One region of the Vreelandella titanicae genome, then DNA from elsewhere that is predicted to be linked to it. Evidence: predicted binding sites of a transcription regulator. Region 1 holds the regulator's gene; each other region holds the start of a gene.
What was found. The regulator FNR, encoded in region 1, switches genes on or off when oxygen is low (the NO sensors DNR and NnrR bind a similar motif). The targets are predictions, from matches to a motif close to TTGATNTANATCAA.
Positions count from the first base shown of each region.

Region 2: the regulator FNR is predicted to act here: its motif matches at 3,275-3,288, upstream of paaG (2-(1,2-epoxy-1,2-dihydrophenyl)acetyl-CoA isomerase PaaG).
Region 3: the regulator FNR is predicted to act here: its motif matches at 3,675-3,688, upstream of trhP (prephenate-dependent tRNA uridine(34) hydroxylase TrhP).
Region 4: the regulator FNR is predicted to act here: its motif matches at 3,289-3,302, upstream of HZS52_RS23295 (enolase C-terminal domain-like protein).

Region 1 covers NZ_CP059082.1:2,269,300-2,274,470, reverse strand. Annotated here, with positions in the region: gene hemN (oxygen-independent coproporphyrinogen III oxidase) at 1-1,202, shown strand, start outside; gene fnr (fumarate/nitrate reduction transcriptional regulator Fnr) at 1,287-2,033, shown strand; gene ttcA (tRNA 2-thiocytidine(32) synthetase TtcA) at 2,026-2,946, opposite strand; gene HZS52_RS10400 (3'-5' exonuclease family protein) at 3,209-3,862, opposite strand; gene HZS52_RS10395 (DUF294 nucleotidyltransferase-like domain-containing protein) at 3,868-5,171, opposite strand, start outside.
Region 2 covers NZ_CP059082.1:1,492,938-1,498,108, reverse strand. Annotated here, with positions in the region: gene gdhA (NADP-specific glutamate dehydrogenase) at 1-296, shown strand, start outside; gene rnk (nucleoside diphosphate kinase regulator) at 409-822, shown strand; gene paaX (phenylacetic acid degradation operon negative regulatory protein PaaX) at 1,257-2,183, shown strand; gene paaY (phenylacetic acid degradation protein PaaY) at 2,233-2,847, opposite strand; gene paaG (2-(1,2-epoxy-1,2-dihydrophenyl)acetyl-CoA isomerase PaaG) at 3,437-4,228, shown strand; gene HZS52_RS24355 (3-hydroxyacyl-CoA dehydrogenase NAD-binding domain-containing protein) at 4,230-4,397, shown strand; gene paaI (hydroxyphenylacetyl-CoA thioesterase PaaI) at 4,390-4,857, shown strand; gene paaK (phenylacetate--CoA ligase PaaK) at 4,968-5,171, shown strand, end outside.
Region 3 covers NZ_CP059082.1:686,780-691,950, forward strand. Annotated here, with positions in the region: gene HZS52_RS03275 (LysR family transcriptional regulator) at 1-867, shown strand, start outside; gene HZS52_RS03280 (DoxX family protein) at 946-1,371, shown strand; gene HZS52_RS03285 (DODA-type extradiol aromatic ring-opening family dioxygenase) at 1,451-2,188, shown strand; gene trhP (prephenate-dependent tRNA uridine(34) hydroxylase TrhP) at 2,181-3,572, opposite strand; gene HZS52_RS03295 (DMT family transporter) at 3,713-4,588, opposite strand; gene HZS52_RS03300 (SPOR domain-containing protein) at 4,677-5,171, opposite strand, start outside.
Region 4 covers NZ_CP059082.1:5,045,858-5,051,028, reverse strand. Annotated here, with positions in the region: gene speG (spermidine N1-acetyltransferase) at 1-350, shown strand, start outside; gene HZS52_RS23305 (M48 family metalloprotease) at 442-1,203, opposite strand; gene HZS52_RS23300 (metallophosphoesterase) at 2,371-3,132, shown strand; gene HZS52_RS23295 (enolase C-terminal domain-like protein) at 3,458-4,798, shown strand; gene HZS52_RS23290 (Bug family tripartite tricarboxylate transporter substrate binding protein) at 4,835-5,171, shown strand, end outside.

The DNA of each region.
Region 1 (5,171 bases):
CCTTCTGCCGCAAGATCTGCTTCTACTGCGCGTGTAATAAAATCGCTACCAAAAACACTGCCCTTGCCGAGCCCTATATAGCCCGGCTTGACCGTGAAATGGTGCTGACCGCACGCCATTTGGATACATCACGACCGGTGGAGCAGTTGCATTGGGGCGGCGGCACGCCGACATTTCTCAGTTTGAACCAAATGGGCGACCTGATTGATCGGCTGGATGCACGTTTTGGTCTTTCATCGTCTGCTGATCGCGATTACGCAATTGAAATAGATCCTCGCGAAGCGGATGTGTTTACGCTGCGCCATCTCGAATCCCTCGGCTTTAATCGCATCAGCTTGGGCGTTCAGGATTTAAGTCCACTGGTGCAAAAAGCGATTAATCGTATCCAGCCTCGGGTACTTACCGAAACGCTGATGGATGAGGCGCATCGCCTGGGCTTTCGCTCGCTCAATCTCGACCTAATTTATGGCTTGCCATTTCAGACTGAAAAGAGCTTTGCCAACACCCTACGCCAGGTGATTGAGCTCAACCCGGCGCGCCTTTCTGTGTTTAATTACGCGCATATGCCCGAGCGTTTTGCCCCGCAGCGGCGCATTAATGTCGATGACTTGCCAGGCGGAGAAGAGAAGCTAGCGATTCTGCGCACCACCATCGAAATGCTCACCGCAGCTGGCTATGTGCATATCGGTATGGATCACTTTGCCCGCCCTGACGATAGCCTGGCTATTGCCCAGCGCGAAGGCTCGCTGCAGCGCAACTTCCAGGGCTACTCCAGCCATGCTCAGTGCGACTTAATCGGGCTTGGCGTATCGGCGATTTCCCGTATTGATGACGTCTATGCGCAGAATCCTAGCGATCTGGCCCGCTACGAAGCGGCGCTGGATCAGGGGCAGCTTGCCACCGTGCGTGGCATACGCTTAAGTGATGACGACCTGATCCGCCGGGATGTAATTGAGCGGCTGATGTGCGATATGGGCATTGACCTGGCCGCCGTTAGTCAACGCTGGAACATCGATGCCCCCCGCTACTTTGCGCCAGCGCTTGAGCGCCTGCAGAGCGCCGAACAGGATGGCCTGCTGACCCGCAGCGCTGATCAGCTTAACGCCACGCCGATGGGGCGGCTGCTGATTCGCCATATAGCGATGGCGTTTGATACCCACCTTTCCGGGCAAACGGGACAACGGTATTCTAAGATTGTTTAATCACCTTATTGCAGGCATGCTAAAGCGACTATAATAAGTAAGGATTTTCTAATTGATAAGTGTGACCCACTCAAGGAGCAACGCATGTTGGAACCCATGAGCCGTCGTCGCTCACTACTCCACGAAACTCGCTGCCAAACCTGCAGCTTGAGTTCTCTGTGCTTGCCGCTTGCCCTTGAGCTGGACGATATGGGGCAGTTCGACGCTATTATTCGTCGCCGTGCACCACTCAAAAAAGGCGAGCCGCTGTTTCGTCAGGGCGACACCTTTACCAGCGTTTACGCAGTCCGTTCGGGCAGTTTGAAACAGGTCACCGCCGAAGGTAACGGCAGCGAGCAGCTAACCAATTTCTACCTGCCCAGTGAATTGGTGGGGTTGGATGGCATTGACGAAGAGCATTACCCCGGTAGCGTTATCGCCCTGGAAACGACCACCGTCTGCGAGATTCCTTTTGACCGCCTGGACTTACTCTCGGAGGAGCTACCCGAACTGCGTGGCCAGCTTTATCGTAGCATGAGCAAAGAGTTGCGCGATGACCGGCGTATGATGCGGCTACTTTCGCGTAAAACCGCCGATCAGCGGCTGGCAAGTTTTTTGATTACCCTCTCGGATCGTTTTCGTCGCCGGGGCTACTCGCCTTACAGCTTTCGCCTCTCAATGCCCAGGGCTGATATCGGCAACTACCTGGGCTTAGCGGTGGAAACGGTCAGCCGCATACTAAGCCGCTTTCAGCAGCAGAGTGTGGTGGCGGTCTCCGGGCGAGAGGTCAACATTCTCGATATGCCGCGCTTGATTACCCTCGCCGAAGAGGAAGAGCAAACAGTTAGCTGACGTTAAAGGCTTGGATACGCCCCGCCAGTAGCTCTGCTTGCTTGGCCTCAAGGCCTTCAAAATCGAACAGGCTGCGGTCGGCCAACTGGGAAGGGGCAATGTTGGTGACAGCCTTGAACATGCTCTCCAGGCGGCCAGGAAACTTTTTGTCCCACTCGGCGAGCATCTCTTTGACCACCTGACGCTGCATATTAGGCTGTGAACCGCACAGGTTGCAGGGAATAATCGGAAACGCCATCAGCCGCGAAAACTCGGCGATATCAGCCTCTTTGCAGTAGGCCAACGGCCGAATAACGATATTCTTCCCATCATCGGATAGCAGCTTTGGCGGCATCGCTTTCAGGTTGCCGCCAAAGAACATATTGAGAAACAGTGTTTCGAGAATATCTTCCCGGTGATGGCCCAGGGCTATCTTATTGGCGCCAATCTCTTCGGCAAAGCCATACAACGAGCCGCGCCGCAGCCGTGAACAAAGCGTGCAGGTGGTTTTACCTTCCGGGGTTTTCTCTTTTACCACCGAGTAAGTATCGCGCTCGACAATGTGGTACTCCACGCCCTGCTTATCCAGATACGCAGGCAATACGTGCTCGGGAAAACCCGGCTGTTTTTGATCCAGATTGACCGCTACCAGCGAAAAATTGACCGGCGCATTGCGCTGCAAATTGCGCAAAATCTCCAGCATCGTGTAGCTGTCCTTTCCACCGGAGAGGCAGACCATTACGCGATCACCTTCATTGATCATTTGATAATCAATGATCGCATTGCCCACTTCTCGGCGCAGACGCTTTTGCAGCTTGTTAAATTCACGCTTCTGCTTCGCATCAGCCAGCTCAGGCTGGTCGTGCTCAGCGTCAGCTGGGGTGGCTCCAACCGTATCAAGGTGAGCAGGATCAAAGTGATCAAGAGTTTGCATGGTATAAGCACTGCCGAGGGTAGAAGGCGTGAGAGAAAAAAGTAATAACTATTCTAACAACACTCACCGCCTGACCCAACTAATCAGACGTAGCCACACAAGATATCGCAATTGGAAGTGACTATTTTGACCGCTGCACCATACCTCGGTGCGAGGGCAGCTTGGAGCGAGGGTCTTTTGTCATGGATGACAAAAGTAGCGCCCAGGGAGGGGTTCACAGCGCCCTCGCGGAAAGCTGTCCTCGCCACGACGAAAGAGACTACTATGCCACCTGCGCCATAATACGCTGCAGGCGCATATACAGCAGTGCGCTGGCGGTGGCCTCTCCAAGCACACTCTGCATGCCCATGACGGGTACTTGCCAGCATGCCAACGCCTGGGCGAAGCTGCTGGGCGCTTCGACCTCCGGGTGCAAACGGCGCAGTTGGCGCTGATGCAGTTTTGCCACATCGACCTGGGCGTTGGGCAGGGCAAAATTCAGCCGCTTACTGAGTAGTGCATTCAATGCTCCAATGCGCCTCTCTAACTGCCAGCCAACGATGGGCCGATTGCCGATAAATTCTACTAGCGCGCTCAAGTTATCACTATTTGGTGGCAGTATCTCCCCCGCCTCGCACAGCAAGTGATGACGGCGCAGCGTTGCGCTCTCGGGCTGCTTTGCGCTACCAAGGGTGATCACAAAAGCACGACTGGTATGCACCTGCTGATGGCTCAGCACCACTGCCGCCACGCTGATCACAGGTGATGATTGCGTGGGCGTTGCTGTGCAGGCGAGCGCCACCAGCTCTTCGCCCATATAGGGCTGAAACAGCCAGGCATAGGGGGAGTCTGCACAACGACGCCGGTCACTTTCACGCCTTAACAAGGTGCGCAGCGAGCCGCTAAATAGCGTCACATGTCGATCTAACAGCCGCATTCCGCTCACGAATACTCCAAATGGTAACGGTGGGAAAGCCGCTGCTTAAAGTCTTTGACAATATGCATCGCTTCGCGCAGTAGGTCGCGCTCCAGGGAAGAGAGGTTCTGCACCACGACACGGTTAGCGCGTCTGCTGCTTTGGGCGTTAGTTTCTTTCGCATCCGCAGAAGTTTCCAGCGTACTTAGCTGCTGCTTGAGGCGCAGCTCAGAAAAGAGCGCCAACGCTTCGCCCAGGTCATCGGCAAAACGGCGATCCAACCGGCCGTCAGTAACCAGGGCATCCAAGCGATCAAACGTCGAGGTGGCTTTGATGCGCCGCTCAAGCGCCATGGTGCGGACACCGTGCACGATAGGGAAAATACCGCCTTTCTTGATATCGATACCGTGCTGAGGCTTTTTCAGCGAACCAAACAGCGTCAGCGGCGTCGAAAAGCGCAGCGCCGTGCGGGCAAAATAGGAAAGCAGCAGCTCATCGCCCGAGCAGCGTTCAAACAGCTCATCGCGCACGCTCTCAAGCAAGCTCGGGTTGCCCGCCACGCCATGAGCATCGAGCATAATGGCCAGCTTCATCAGGCTATCGCCATCACGCTCCCTGGCCCACTTGGCAATATTACCTTTCCATTGGGATACCGTGGCCACCCACTCGGGGTTAGACACCATAATGTTGCCGGGGCACGGCGGGTAACCAAGCTGAATCAGGGTATCGGTGAGCGTTTGCATATGGCTGGCAAGATCAGGCCACTGGGTTTCATCGGCAAGAATCAAGCCGTTATCCTGATCCGTTTTTAGAATCTGCTCACCGCGCCCTTCGCTGCCCATCACCATCATGCAGCTCTGCTCGTGATAGCGCTTATCGACAGTGAACTCCCAGGCCTTGCTAATAATACGGCCGTTTAGTGCCGCAAGCAGATCCATCGCAAAGCGCAGCTTAACGCCCTGGGCCATCAGCGCTTTGACCAGCTCCGGGGTGCGCTGACTGGCAGCTGAAAGCGACTCTAAGTTGGTCGCCTGCTCGATCTGCAGGCTCACCACATAGCTGCGGCTTGAGAAGTAGCTAAGCACGTCGGTGAGCTCTACAACGCCTTTCAAGACGTTTTGCTCCATCACTACCACCCGCGCCACTTTATGGCGGGTCATCAGCACCAATACTTCAAATAAGTACTGATCCGGTGCGACGGTCACCAAGTTAAAATGGGCGATCTTATCCACCGATGATGTTACCGCGCTGCCCTTTAGCACTAAGGCGTTGAGCAGATCGGTTTTGGTCACCATGCCGAGGGTGTCGTCCTGGGTCGACACCAGCAGGC
Region 2 (5,171 bases), 780 kb from region 1:
CTACCAAAGAGGCCGTCGACCTTTTTCTAGACTCTAAAATTGCCTATGGGCCCGGCAAGGCGGCCAATGCAGGTGGCGTTGCTACCAGTCAGTTAGAAATGGCACAAAATAGCAGCATGGAGCAGTGGCCACTGGAGAAAGTCGACCAAAAATTAAAACAGATTATGGCCAATATTCACCGCCAGTGCGCCGATACAGCCGAAGAGTTTGGTGATAAAACCAATTTGGTACTAGGCGCCAATATTGCAGGTTTCAGAAAGGTGGCTGATGCTATGATTGAACAAGGGGTCACCTGATCGTCTTTATTTTATAAATCGCTTATACTATAAAAAGCACGCAGTCCTTCCTTTATTGGGGAAGGGCTGTTTTTTATTGGTTTAAACTTATTGCTTTCTAAGGAGAGTAATCATGGGACAACGTCCTGCTATTATTATTAACCGTCTTGATGCCGAACGCCTCCAGCGCTTGATCGACAATGCATCCGAGAAAGACATGGCCGTGGCTCAGCTACTTGAGGAAGAGCTAGCACGAGGTGAAGTCTGCGATCCCGAGGATATTCCAGATGACGTGGTCAGCATGAATAGCCAGGTTCGCTTCACCGACCTCACCCGCGGGCTTAAGATGATTCGCACCTTGGTCTATCCGCACTCCCTGGAAAGCGTTGCGGACGGCATTTCGGTCATGGCACCTATTGGTGCTGCATTGATCGGCCTTAAAGTGGGCGACATCATCGAATGGCCGTTACCCAACAATACCGAAGCACGGCTCCGCATCGATGCTATTTATTGGCAGCCCGAACGCGAAAAGCAATTCCACCGATAAGTCGCGATAAAGAGTGAGCTGGCTCCGCTAGCTCATGATTAAGTCAGCTATTTTCTTCGCCCACTTAATCCACATAAAGAGGGTCTATTCAGGGCACCCTCAGCTTTCACATACCCCCTTCGGAAGACTATAACTAAGCGGCTCTTTATCGCATTAAACACACCGTCCCTGCTATTAGTCATAGCCATGGTACTTTTCACAATTCTTCCAGTGATAATGTACACATTGGACGGTTACCTTAAAACCTGAATTGGCAAAGCATTACAGCGCTCATAGACGCCATTACGCCAGGAAGTGGACGCAGCGACTTCCTATCAAGAGAGGATCGTCTCAGGCCAAACGACAAAAAAACGTGATACGATAATCTTTTGTATTCGTCATATTTTCTGTCGTTTTTAGCGACAACCTCACCGCAAAGGGAATCAACTTTCACCATGTCGTCAGCTAAAGACTGCGTCGCTACGCTTATTGATGACTTCCAGAAGCGTCGGCCAATTCGCGCCGGTTCATTGATTATTACCGTCTATGGCGACTCTATCGTTCCGCGGGGCGGCACTGTGTGGTTAGGCAGTCTATCGAAACTGGTGGAGCCCATCGGTATCAATGAGCGGCTGGTGCGTACATCGGTTTACCGGCTGACCAATGAAACCTGGCTACGGGGAGAGAAGATTGGTCGTCGCAGCTACTATCGGTTGAGTGGCCCTGGTCGGCGTCGTTTCGAACAAGCCTTCAAGCGTGTCTATCACGGCACCCAGCCAGCTTGGTCGGGACAGTGGACATTGGTATTGCTGACACAGCTTCCCCCAGACCGGCGCCAGCAGATTCGTGACGAGCTCGAATGGCTAGGCTTTGGTAGTTTTGCTCAGGGTGTGCTGGCGCATCCCACGCTGTCATGTGCAGAGACCATGGCGGCTTTGCAAGAACTAGATGCAGCAGACGATACGATTGTAATGCAAACGCAGACCATGGAGCCCATGACCAGTAAGCCGCTGCGTCTCCAGGTCAGAGAGAGCTGGAACCTCGACGAATTAGCCGAGCTCTACCAACGTTTTCTGGTTAAGTTTCGCCCCCTTTGGAACGCGCTCAACACAGAGAACCATTTGGGCCAAGAAGAGTGCTTCATTGCCCGAACTTTGCTTATTCACGAGTATCGCAAGGTTCAATTACGCGACCCCCTCCTGCCTGAAGAACTACTCCCCACGGCGTGGGAAGGACGCTACGCCCATCAGCTCTGCCGCAACCTTTATCGTTTGCTCTACGAACGTGCAGAACGCTGGTTGGATCAACATTTGGAAACCGCCGAGGGCCCACTACCCGCCCCTGGCCCCAGCTTCTACCAGCGCTTCGGCGGGCTGGATTGAACGCCTAACGAGACTGCTTAATCAGCCGTCACATCGGGCATAACGCACCTTATGGCTGTGGCGACTGATCCAGCGTCTGCTGCTTGGGTTGAGTATCACCAGCCAGCAAGGTTGGACGATCAGCATCGAGTTCTGCCAGCGGCTCACAGGGCTCCAGGCTGTCCCGACAACGGCCCACTAAGCGCTGATACTCCTGGGTACCCTGCTGTTTCCAGGCGAACTCTTCATCACTCAGCGCGCGCTTAACCTTTGCGGGTGCCCCCATCACCAGCGACTGGGGCTCACACTCGAAGCCCGCCTTAACGAACGCTGCTGCCGCAACGATAGACCTCTCAGCAATGTTGGCGCCATCCATCACCACGGCGTTCATACCCACCATGGCATCACGCCCAATCACGCACCCATGCAGTACCGCGCCATGGCCGATATGGCCATCCTTCTCAACTTTGGTGACGCAGCCAGGAAAGCCGTGCATAACACAGGTATCCTGAAGGTTGGATCCCTCTTCCAGCACAAGACGGCCGAAATCGCCGCGCATCACCGCGCCAGGGCCTACATAACAGTTGGGGCCCACGATCACATCCCCGATCAACACTGCCGTTGGGTGGACATAAGCCGTCGGGTGAACCACTGGCGTCACCCCTTCAAGTCGATAGTAAGGCATAACGTTCTCCGTTAGCTTGGTTGGCCGTGTGGGGTGTTGCCCCCACCGCCAGTTCTTCGAACTGCTCGGCCACTGCTTTATTAGTTGTGTAGCCACCTAGAGTTATCGCGCCTTTGCTGCACTGATTGCGTCATGGGGCGCTCCTCCACTCACTCTTTTTTGATACACCATATAAACAAAGACTATATTTTGCGTAACAAAACATCAAACACTTTACCTGTAACCGCCTACTGAAGAATCGGCACACCACTATCTAAGAACTCGACGCACCCTGCTATAACTCAGTTTTTTTAGACGACCTTGGTTTTTTTATACCATCGTCTAACAATTATCTTATATTCACCAAAAATTCACACAAGTTATTGTTAATAAGGAATAAACCACCAACAACATCAACAAGCGACACATTACAACCACCCATACAATATTGATGTGTATCAAAATAAATCTATACTCGGCAGAGATCCATCCTGTACACCACAGGCCGAACGGTCACTGGCGGGCACCGCCGACCGCGAAAAGGGCATGCGCGCCTTCCAAGAAAAACGATCTGCCTCTTTTAAAGGGCACTGACACAAGGACATTACCCATGAGCCAAGCGCCCCTGCTTTACAGCGTCGAAGACGGCGTCGCCTGTATTACGCTGAACCGCCCCAACAGCCTGAACAACTTCAATACCGAAATGCATGCCGAGATGCGCAAGGTGCTAAAAGCCGTGCGCCAAGACTCAAGCGTTCGCGCTTTGTTACTGACGGGCAACGGCCGAGGCTTCTGCGCTGGTCAGGATCTTTCCGACCGTAGCGTCGCGCCCGGCGCAGAAGCCCCCGACCTCGGCGAGTCGCTTGAGAAACGTTACAACCCCATGCTGCGCGCCCTTAAAGACATGCCGTTCCCCACCATTTGTGCGGTGAACGGCGTGGCCGCAGGTGCCGGTGCCAACATCGCCCTGGCCTGCGACATCGTATTGGCCGCGCGCTCGGCAAGCTTTATTCAGGCCTTCTGTAAGATCGGCTTGATTCCAGACTCCGGCGGCACCTGGACATTGCCTAACTTAGTGGGCATGGCCCGCGCCAAGGGCCTGGCGATGCTGGGCGACAAGCTGCCCGCCGAGACCGCCGAACAGTGGGGCATGATCTGGCGCTGCGTCGACGATGAGGCGCTTCAAGAAGAAGCCATGAGCATGGCTCGCCACCTGGCCACTCAACCCACTCATGGCCTAGCGCTGATTAAACGCGCCCTACATGCCAGCAGCGATAACAGCTTCAACGAGCAGCTCGACCTGGAACGCGACCTGCAACGCCTTGCTGGGCGCAGCGAAGATTACCGCGAAGGCGTCAGTGCTTTTATGGAAAAACGTCGCCCCACCTTCAAGGGAGAGTGATATGCCAACCCTTCTCTCTACCGCCACTATTAGCATCATCAGCACAGGCGCCATTAATGCCTTGACCGATAGCCGTTTGGTTATCGAGGCTATCGTCGAGAAGCTTGAGGCCAAGCGTCAGGTGTTTGCTCGGCTCGAAGCCCTATACGAGGAAAGCTTTCATGCGTGATTCCCAACTGAACCCGCAGCAACTGGCGGAAGCCTGCGCCGAGGCAATGTTTTCCCGTGACCACGCCAGCCAAGGGCTGGGCATGCGTATTACTCGCGTGGCCCCCGGCTTCGCCGAACTGACCATGACCGTGCGCCAGGACATGGTGCAGGGGCACGGCAACTGCCATGGCGGGTTTCTGTTTGCCCTCGCCGATTCCGCCTTTGCGTTTGCCTGCAACAGCTACGATGAAGCCACCGTGGCCGCTGGCTGCAGTATCGACTACCTCGGCCCCGGCCAGCTGGGCGACGAGATCACCGCCACCGCCGAAGAGCGCAGCCGCCGCGGGCGTACCGGCATTTACGACATTACGTTGCGCAATCAGCACGGCGATACCGTTGCCTTGTTCCGCGGGCGTTCCTACAAAATTCGCGGCAGCGTACTCCGCCTGGAAGACACCGCTGCTGGAGATAGCCAATGAAAGGCGCGTTGATCATTGAGCGCTTATAAGCCCATTACTAAAGCCATTCCATAGACCATGGTGCATTTAGAAACTAGTCCAATAACAACTAGCTTGATCGGAGACCCCTGATGAATCAGCCCGCAACGCGTATCAACACCGCGACTCTCGACCCCTTGGAAACCGCCAGCGTCGACGAGCTGCGCGCCACTCAGGTCAAGCGCCTGAAGTGGAGCCTGAAGCACGCCTACGACAATGTGCCCTTCTACCGCCACTCCTTCGACAAGGCTGGGGCGCATCCCGACGATATCCAGACGCTGGCGGATCTCGCCAAA
Region 3 (5,171 bases), 1.6 Mb from region 1:
TATACCCGCGCTGCTGAAGCGCTGGATATTTCCCGCACTCGCGTATCCCGCCAGGTCATGGCACTGGAAGAGACATTGGGCGCGCGACTGATACAACGCACCACGCGACGACTACATCTCACTGAGGCCGGAGAACGCTATCTAGTCCGCGCCCAAGGGATACTGCAAGCGCTCGATGAGGCCGCCGCCGAGGTGGGCCAAGGTACCAGCGATGTGCGTGGACGGCTGCGCGTTAATGGGCCGATGAGCTTTGGTACCCGCTACCTAGCGCCGCTCGTCGCCCAGTTTATGCACACCCACCCCGCGCTAGAGGTGCGCCTGGATTTGAACGACCGCCGTGTCGACCTGCTTGAAGAGGGTTACGACGTAGCGATCCGTATCGGCAGCCTGCCTGACTCCAGCCTGGTGGCGCGCCGACTGACGCGGTGCCGTCTACTGTTTTGCGCATCGCCTGAATATCTTGCCAACCACGGTGAACCCGACAGCGTTCAAGCCCTTGCCAAGCACCACTGCCTACGCTACCGCAGCGGCCAACAGAGCGCTGACTGGAAGATTGCCACGCAGTCATTGACGGTCAATGGCCCACTGGAAAGCAATAACGGCGATGTACTCACCCACGCCGCGGAAGCTGGCCTGGGCATCGCTCAGCAGCCCAGCTTTCTGGTCACAGAGAGTATCGCCAGCGGGCGTTTAGTGCCCATCTTGACCAATGAGCCAGCGGTACGGCTCGATGTTCATGCCCTCTACCCCGCCCGGCGCTACCTGCCCGCCAAGGTGGAGCGCTTCATCGACCTGCTCACCGAGGCGTGGGGCGATCCGCCAGTTTGGGAGCAGAACATTGGATTGTCGCCCATTACGCAACAGTGATGTGCAAAATACGCTGATTATCTCGATCTTATCCGGCTGTAAAGTAGCGTCATCAACCACTCGATGGAAGCTACTACGATGACAACGCATACTCACTCTGCCCCCTCTCTACAGCACTCTTTACAACCCCAGGCCATCTCGCTACTGCGCGTCGCACTGGGTGTGATGGCCCTTGCTCACGGTTTGCTCAAGGTGTTTGTATTTACCCTACCGGGCACCGTCGGCTATTTTGAATCACTGGGTTTACCAGGGTTTCTGGCCTACCTGACCATTGCTGCCGAAGTAGGCGGTGGAGCCGCCCTGATTCTGGGTGTTTACACCCGCTGGGTGAGCCTGGCACTGGTGCCGGTACTGCTCGGCGCTGCTTGGGTGCATCTTGGCAACGGCTGGATGTTCTCAAATGCCGGCGGCGGTTGGGAATTCCCGGTGTTCTGGACGCTGGCGTTAATCGTGCAAGCGGGCCTGGGCAGCGGCCGCTGGGTGCTAAGTAACCGATTCGCCTAACACCTAAAACTATCGCCTAACCCTATTGCCAGCGCTTGCTTACCGCCAGCGTTGGCCATGCTGCTGAGGAGACTCACTCATGTTACCTAGTCTGTTTATTTCCCATGGCTCGCCCATGCTGGCCCTCAATAAAACCCCGGCTCATGCCTTTCTACGCGAACTGGGCAGGCAGCTTGCGCCCAAGGCGGTGGTAGTGGTCTCAGCGCACTGGGAGAGCCTGGCGCTCAAGGTCAGCATCAGCGCCAAGCCAGAAACCATTCACGACTTTGGCGGCTTCCCACAGGCGCTTTTCGAGTGCCAGTATCCCGCCCCGGGTGAGCCGGAACTGGCTGAACGGCTGGCCGTGTTACTGAGCGCCGAGCGGGTAGAGCGCGGCCTGGATCACGGCGCCTGGGTGCCCCTTTCGCTGATGTTTCCTGACGCCAATGTGCCGGTTGTTTCGCTGTCGCTTCCGGTGCGCTGGAGCAATGCGGAGCTGGTCACGCTGGGCGAGCGCCTGTCGGCACTGCGGGAAGAGGGGATTTTGGTGATCGGCTCGGGCAGCCTGACCCATAACCTGTATGAAATCATGCCCCAGGAGAGCCCTATGCCCGCCTGGGTAGGTGCATTTGCCACTTGGGTGAGCGACCGCCTTATCGCCAATGATCGTGAAGCACTGCTTAGCTGGGAGAACGCCCCCAACGCGCGGGAGAACCACCCGACCCCTGAACACTTCCAGCCGCTGCTGGTGGCCATGGGGGCAGGAGGTGACGCAAAACAGCTACACCACAGCGTGGAGCACGGTGTGCTTGCAATGGACGTTTATGCGTTTAGCTGATCGCTACCCCCAACGATTCAGATTGTGCTGCTCTGGAAGGCTTGAGATCACGCATTAACAGCGCAAACTCAAGCTGTTCAGGGGTAATGCTGACCTTGGGAACGGGGATTCGCACGCGATGCCCAGAACCAGGTGCTGCGCTCTGCGCTTCACCTCGCAAGTTCTCGATATGCTCAAGCACGAAGCGGTGATTGCCACCTGGCAGCATAAGCTCCATGCCATCCCCTACTTCAAAGCGATTTTTAACCTCGACTTCCAACCTGCCACGAGCCGGATCGAAACCCAGCACTTCACCGACGAACTGTTGGTGAACGCCGATCGAGTTCCCCTGCTCATAGCTTTGGAACTCACCGTGCACATGGCGTTGATAGAAACCTTCGGTGTACCCTCTATTCGCCAGGTTCTCAAGTTCATCCATTAGCCGTTTATTGAAGGGGCGCCCAGCGACTGCGTCATCAATGGCTTGGCGATAGACTTGCGCTGTACGCGCAACGTAATAATGGGACTTGGTGCGCCCTTCAATCTTTAGTGACGCCACGCCCATTTGCGTCAGCCGAGCGACATGCTGCACCGCGCGCAGATCCTTGGAGTTCATGATGTAGGTGCCGTGTTCATCCTCATACACAGGCATCAGCTTGCCAGGGCGTGAAACGTCTTCAATCAGCGCCGAAAGCTCGTCTGGGCTGCCGACCGCTGCACTGCCACTTCCTTGGGCGGCTATTAAGTCGCCCGTGTCATCCTGGGTCGCTGCTACGGTGTTGTATTTCCAGCGACACGCGTTGGTACAGGTACCTTGATTAGGGTCGCGATGATTGAAATAACCCGACAGCAGGCAACGCCCTGAATAGGCGATACACAGTGCGCCGTGAACAAAGGTTTCGATCTCTAAGCCTGGGCACTGTTCGCGTATTTCGCCGATCTCTTCCAGTGATAGCTCCCTAGACAAAATGATGCGGCTGATACCCTGCCGCTGCCAGAATTGGGCGGCAGCCCAGTTGACGACGTTCGATTGCACCGAGAGGTGGATAGGTTGATCCGGCCAGCGATCACGAACCATCATAATCAAACCGGGATCCGACATAATCAGTGCATCGGGCCCTGCCTCGATCACCGGCGCCATATCCTGAAGGTAGGTTTTCAGTTTGCTATTGTGAGGGGCAATGTTGGAAGCAACGTAAAACTGCTTGCCTCGGGCATGGGCATACTCGATACCACGGTGTAAGTTATCAATTTTAAAATCGTTGTTGCGCACTCTGAGAGAGTAGCGTGGCTGCCCTGCGTAGACCGCATCGGCCCCATAGGCAAAGGCGTAACGCATGTTCTTGAAGGTGCCGGCAGGGGAAAGTAGTTCGGGAGCTTGCTTCAGTCGTTCGGGGGCTTGCATAGACAGTCACCGTGATCAGGACGATGGCTCGCAGCGGACTGCGATGAAAGGCCAGGATTATAACCAGCCCAAACCCGCCGTTTTGGCAAGCTCACCGCTTCCGTGACCTAGATCAAAAAGTGGCGGTAGAGTGACGTCAGTTAGGCGGTAGGACGACGTTTAAGGGTTGTCCTACGGTCGTGATACGCTACCGCTAACCCGCTGCCCATTATCAAGGCGCTGCCTACCCAAACCCAGAGATCCGGCATTTCACCCCAAAACCACCAGCCCAGCAGTACCGCCCAGAGCATGGCGGTGTAATCAAAAGGCGCGGCGATGGCCGCAGGGGCAAACCGGAAGGCCAAGGTGATAAAAGCGGTGGCTGCAACGCCCAATACTCCCGAGGCGAAAAAGCCTACCCAGTGCCACGGCTGGGGTGTTTGCCATACCCAGGGCAGCGTTAGCGCGGTCACCACCAGCGGCACACAGGTCATGTAAAACAGCATTGCCCAGAGGTGTTCGCGGGCGCCGTAGCGCCGGGCGGTAATCATCATCAGCGCATAGAATAGCGCCGCCCCCACCAATACCAGCGCGCCCATCTGAAACGCATCGCCGTTGGGCCGCACCACGATCAGCACCCCCGCAAACCCCACCAAGGATGCGATCAGCACCGGTGGATCAATGCGCTCACCCAACAATGGCACCGAAAGCAGGGTCACAAACAGCGGCGCCACAAAGGCAATCGCCGTGGCCTCCGCCAGGGGGAGCAGCGTTAGCCCCCATACGAAACAGACCATGGTGGCGGTATAAATCAATCCGCGCAGCAAATGGATGCCCGGCCGTTTCGTACGCAGCTTGCGTAACCCACCGGCAAAATGGGCAAGCAGCGCAATCAGCGGTAGCGATACCAAGGCACGGAAGAAAATAATCTGCAGTGGCGAGTGCACTTCACCTAACCACTTGGAAACAGCGTCGCCTAGGGCGAGGAAAAGAACGCCCAAACACATGCAGAGTATGCCTTTCAGCGAGGTTGTCACCGCGATCTCCCTGTTCACTGGTCAATACAAAGTGCCAAAAAAGAAAAACCCCGCCAATTAGCCATTGGCGGGGTGATGACGGCCCCCCTTACAAGCTGGCGTTAACGACCATACAGTCCATACCTTGGGAGTGCAGCTCACGGCACGCTTGGCGAGCGCGCTGCTCGTCCAATGCCATTAGCCGGGCGCGATAAACAGGGTTTTGGCCCTCTACCGTGTCTACAGCAATGCGTCCGCCTAAAGTCTGAGCAATCCGCTGAGCCGCCTGCTGCGCCAATTGCCGTGCCTGGGCTTCACGACTGAAAGCACCCACTTGCACCCCCCAGCCGCCGCCCGTTTCATTGACAGAGGCCATCTTGCGTTCACGCTCAATGAACGCTTGAAGTGGGTCGGGCTGTGGATCTTCGCTTGCCGGCGTTGGGCGCTGAATGGTGACGATATCGGCTAGCTGTTCTTCAAGATCGACAACCGGCGTTGAGGGGGTAGAGTTGGCTGATGGTGACAACGTTGACGTTTCGACCACCGCCAGCAGGGGTTGGCGTGGCTCTGGCTGCTGTGGTGCCACCGGCTGAGCAGGGGGTGC
Region 4 (5,171 bases), 2.5 Mb from region 1:
TCGGTCTGGTAGAACTGATCGAGATCGACTACATCCATCGCAGCGGCGAGTTTCAAATCATTATTACCCCGGAGCATCAGGGCAAAGGGTTTGCGCGCACGTTAATTCGCCAAGCGCTGCATTACTCGTTCACCATTCTAAACCTGCACAAGGTATATCTCATTGTGGCGGTGGATAATGTCAAAGCGATTCATCTTTACGAGGAGAGTGGCTTTATAGAAGAGGGCCACTTGGTGCAGGAGTTCTTTATCAATGGCAAATACCGCGATGTAAAGCGGATGTATATCTTGCAGGGCACTTACCTGACGCAACTGTCCGAACAGCAAGAAGAGGGTGGCGAGTGGGCTTAGTGGGGGTAAGAAAAATCGGTAAACCTAAGCAACCAATACTCCTGCCATTCATTATCAAGACTAACTTGGCAGGAGTACCAGTGCCTGAGCTTTACTGGAACGAAGCTTCTAGGCGCTCTGCACGATCACCCGCTGCTGGGTGGCTGGAGAAGACGCTGCTGTTGTTGCCGTATTTGGCTTCCATTTTGCGTAGAGCTGCAACTGAAGCCTCTGCATTCATGTCGTGGCGCTGCATTAGCTCAATGGCATAGTCATCAGCTGCACTCTCTTGGCTTTGAGAGAACTGAGCATTGATCAGTTTTTCGCCCAGGTCACCAAGCTCAGAGCTTGATAGTGCGGCGGCGGTAGTGCTGCCGCTGGCCGCAGCTGCTTCACGTGCAGCGGAAGCAGCATAGGCAACCTGGAAAGCACGCTTGGAGTGTCCTAACGAGACGTGGCCGATCTCGTGGGCGATAACGTAACGCACTTCATCGTCGGTCATCTCATCCATCAGCCCGCTATGCAGTCGAATGGATCCGTTGGGTACCGCAAAAGCATTCATTTCTTCTATTCGATAAACGTTATAGTCAAGCGTATGGCCGTCGACTGTTTCCCAGCCTTGGGTTAACTCGGCCAAGCGTTTTGCATACTGGCTATCGTCTGCAACAAGGTGGTTCTGGGAGTCAAGCTGGGCGATGGTTTGATCGCCTAGTTGTTGCATTTGCTGATCTGACATCGTGGCAGCGCCGGCTAAGCTGGAGCCCGCAGACATTAAGCCTCCGAGATCAGCGCCTGATTGACAGCCGCTAAGGGCGAGTGTCGCCACTAAACCTAAAGCATAAGATGTTTTGCGAACCAAAAAAGGTGTTTGCATCGTCCGTTCCTTCGTCAATGTGCGTGCATAACAAGAAGAGTCTGCACGTTGAGTATTGCGCCTTTATCAGCCGAATTAATATTAGACTATTTCTTTATATAACTCCATACCCAGCCGTGAAGTAAATGATTTGGGGGGACTATGTATACTGAAGCGTCGAGGTGGTTATCATTAATCCACTAGGTATTGCAATACTATTTGTTTTTTTAAAGAGGTGACAAATATAATTAAGCCTAATGGTAGCGAGCATTAAAGCGGTTCATCTGGTAAGGGGCGCGGGTAAGCAGAAGAGCGTTATCTTATACAGGCGTCTTGTGTCAAGAGACTATGTTGCAGGGTAATGCATGGCTGCGTAAAGCATAGTTATAGCCTGGAGGTCGTATATTTAGACCTGATAGTGATGCTTGTCCATTTAACTAGGTAAAAAAACGCCTCGCTGAAACGAGGCGTTGAGCGGCGTTGAACCAATATGACGTTTGGGGACTTAGCGCAGGTAAGCTTTAATAGCGTCAAGTGCCGCACGTTGTTGGCGGGCACGCTGTGCCCATACTTCCATAACATCTACTTCCAACGCTTGCGTTGGGGTGTCTAAGTGTTGCATGGGGTTCACTCCTTTTTCAGGGGGCAGGGAATGCGATGAGCCTTTGTTGTAAAACTTATGTTGTACACAGCCTGTGTTGTGCATAGCAGCAAATTAGCTGTGGTGAGATATTATGAGCTTTTTTTACGCAGGGCTAGTCCTAACGATGTAGGTGATTTGCCATTTTTCGTAAGCCATGGCTTACAAATGCTGAAATGACGATATTAGGTCTTTGAATGGAAAAGGTTTTCATAAGCATAAAAAAGCCGGAAAATATTCCGGCTTCGGTGATTATCTTTGGTCTAAAGGGTGCAAAAGCACCTGAATTAGCCTAAATAGGCTCTCAGCGCTTCAACTGCGGCACGATGCCACTGAGCATTCAAGCTCCAGAACTCTAGAACTTCATTATCGCGTGCAGGGGGTGTTATTAAAAAAGTCATTGTGCGGTCCTCCTATTGGGACGACATCGTTATTATAGCCTACTTTTGCTGCAATGCAGCATATCTTGACGTGACACCGATGCCCTGCGACAACGTGTCCTAGGCCGGGTAAGATCGTTTAAATAGGTATTTGTTACGAGGAGCTCTATGCGTCTGCGTATTTTGTCTGACCTGCACCTGGAGTTTTTTGACGGGAACCGCGAGCTGCCTGAGGTGGAGGCAGATGTAGTGGTTCTGGCGGGGGATATTCACCGTAAGTGCGAAGGCCTTGCCTGGGCGCGCCACCAGTTTCCAGACACGCCGATTATCTATGTACCAGGTAACCATGAGTTCTACGGTACCTGCATGCCGCTGCTGCGTGATGAGCTGGCGCTCGAAGCCGAGCGGCTCGACATTGAGCTTCTGGATAATCGTGCCGTCACCTTCAATGGCGTACGCTTTTACGGTACAACGCTATGGACTGACTTTGCGTTGTACGCCGGTGACCCAACGCAAAACCCCGCCGATACTGAGTCTAAGGCGTTGCGCTACATGCCCGACTTTAAAATCGTTCAAACCTCGCCAGGGGAGACATTCACACCTCAGGCAAGCCAGCAGGTGCATGCTGAAGCGCTTGCTTGGCTCGAAAAAGAGCTGTCCCAGCCGTTTGATGGCCCTAAGGTGGTGGTTAGCCATCATGCCCCGCTACACGACTGTATCCCAGGCCAATATCTGGGCGACGCGTTATCCCCCGCGTTTGCCTCCAATTTGCCTCATTTAATGGGCAATATGGATGTATGGGTGCACGGACATGTTCACGAACCCGTGGATATTCTGCGTAACGGCACGCGTATCATTGCCAACCCTGGTGGATACCCTGATGAATTTACTCCAGCGGTGTTTAAGCCAGGCTGGGTGGTTGAAGTATAAAAATAAATAAAATCAGTTATTTAATGTCTTTTTTAGGTTGTTAATCACTTGCTGGCAGTCATGCCAGCAAGTGCTACTTTGGTTTAATTTTCACTACTGCTGCTTGCGTCTGAAAGTCATGCTACTTATCTTCTTGTTTGTATGATGTATGACATATTGATCCGGATAATTAGATCGCCTATGCCAAGCAGCGAAGAGTGGGTTTGAGTTTAAAAGTCTTTGATTGACCAACAAGGGCTGCGTTTGTCCGCCTTCGTTATTTTAATGCGGCAATGAGCGGGATGCTGATCTGCGCGCTAACACCGCCTATATGGAGAATTGTTTTATGTCGAGTCACGACACTCCCACGATAACCGATATGCAGGTCATTCCCGTGGCAGGGCGCGATAGCATGTTACTCAATATCGGTGGAGCGCACTCGCCGTATTTTACCCGCAACCTGGTTATCCTCAAGGATAGTCACGGTAATGTAGGGGTGGGCGAAGCCCCCGGTGGCGAGACGATTCAAACGTCTCTTGAGCAGTCGCGAGAGATGGTGGTCGGTCAGTCGATCGGAAAAATGCGCTCCATGATTGCGTCGTTGCACAATGCCGGACGGAGTGCCGATTTTGAAGATTTCGGTAAAGGATCCTGGACATTTGAGCTACGCATCAATGCAGTTGCCGCGCTTGAAGCGGCGTTACTTGATTTGATGGGGAAGTTTCTGGGAGTGCCGGTGGCAGAGCTCCTAGGCAACGGCAAGCAGCGTGACAGCGTTGACGTGCTGGGATACTTGTTCTTTATCGGTGATGGGCACGCTACGCCGTTGGACTTCCGCCGTGGCACCGGGGGCTTGGATCACGACTGGTACCGTTTGCGCGACGAGGCGGCCATGACCCCTCAGCACATTGTTGAGCTAGCTCAGGCGGCGCATGATCGATACGGCTTTAAAGACTTTAAGTTAAAAGGCGGGGCTCTGGCTGGCGAGCAAGAAATAGCGGCCGTCACGGCGCTGCACAATGCGTTTCCGGATGCGCGCACGACCATTGACCCTAACGGTGCTTGGTCGCTCGAAGAGGCGATCCGGCTGTGCAAGGATCTCCACGGTGTGATTGCCTACGCAGAGGATCCATGCGGGGCGGAACAAGGCTTCTCCGGTCGCGAGATTTTAGCTGAGTTTCGCCATGCCACCGGATTGCCTGTCGCCACCAACATGGTAGCCACCAACTGGCGGGAAATGGCCCACGCGCTGATGCTGCGCTCAGTCGATATTCCATTAGCCGACCCGCACTTCTGGACACTTTCCGGTGCTGTACGTGTCTCCCAGCTCTGCCAGGATCATGGTATGACCTGGGGCTCGCACTCCAACAACCATTTCGATATTTCGCTTGCCATGTTCGCCCAGGTGGGGGCCGCCGCCGTGGGGCGCACAACCGCGCTTGATACCCACTGGATATGGCAGGAGGGCGATGCTCGCCTGACTCGCAATCCGCCGGAGATTGTGGGTGGCAAAGTGGCCGTAACCGATGCGCCGGGGCTTGGGGTCGACATCGATATGAAGGCCATAGAGGAGGCTAATAAGCTCTATCGTTCACTGCCTGCTGGTGCTCGGGATGATGCGATGGCAATGCAATATTTGATAGATGATTGGAAGTTTGATCCGAAAAAGCCAGCGTTAGTGCGCTGAGTGAATACTCTAAACATGACAAAGAAGGACATTACAATGAAAAAGTTAGCGCTAAGCTTATCTGTGGCAACAGCAATGATGGCCAGTGCTGGTGCATTTGCTGAATATCCTGAGCAAAACATCGATATGATCGTGCCCTTCTCAGCCGGTGGCGGCAACGACACCTTCGTCCGCGCACTACAGCCGCTTCTGGAAGAAAAACTCGATACCAACTTGGTCATTCGCAATATCTCGGGCGGCGGCGGAGCCGTGGGGCTGACGCGTGCTCAGGCATCAGATGCAGATGGCTATACCTTAGCTGCCGCCAGTAATGCATTGCTGACCTTAGAGGCGCTGGGTAATGCTGACTTTACCTACGAAGATTTTGATTTTG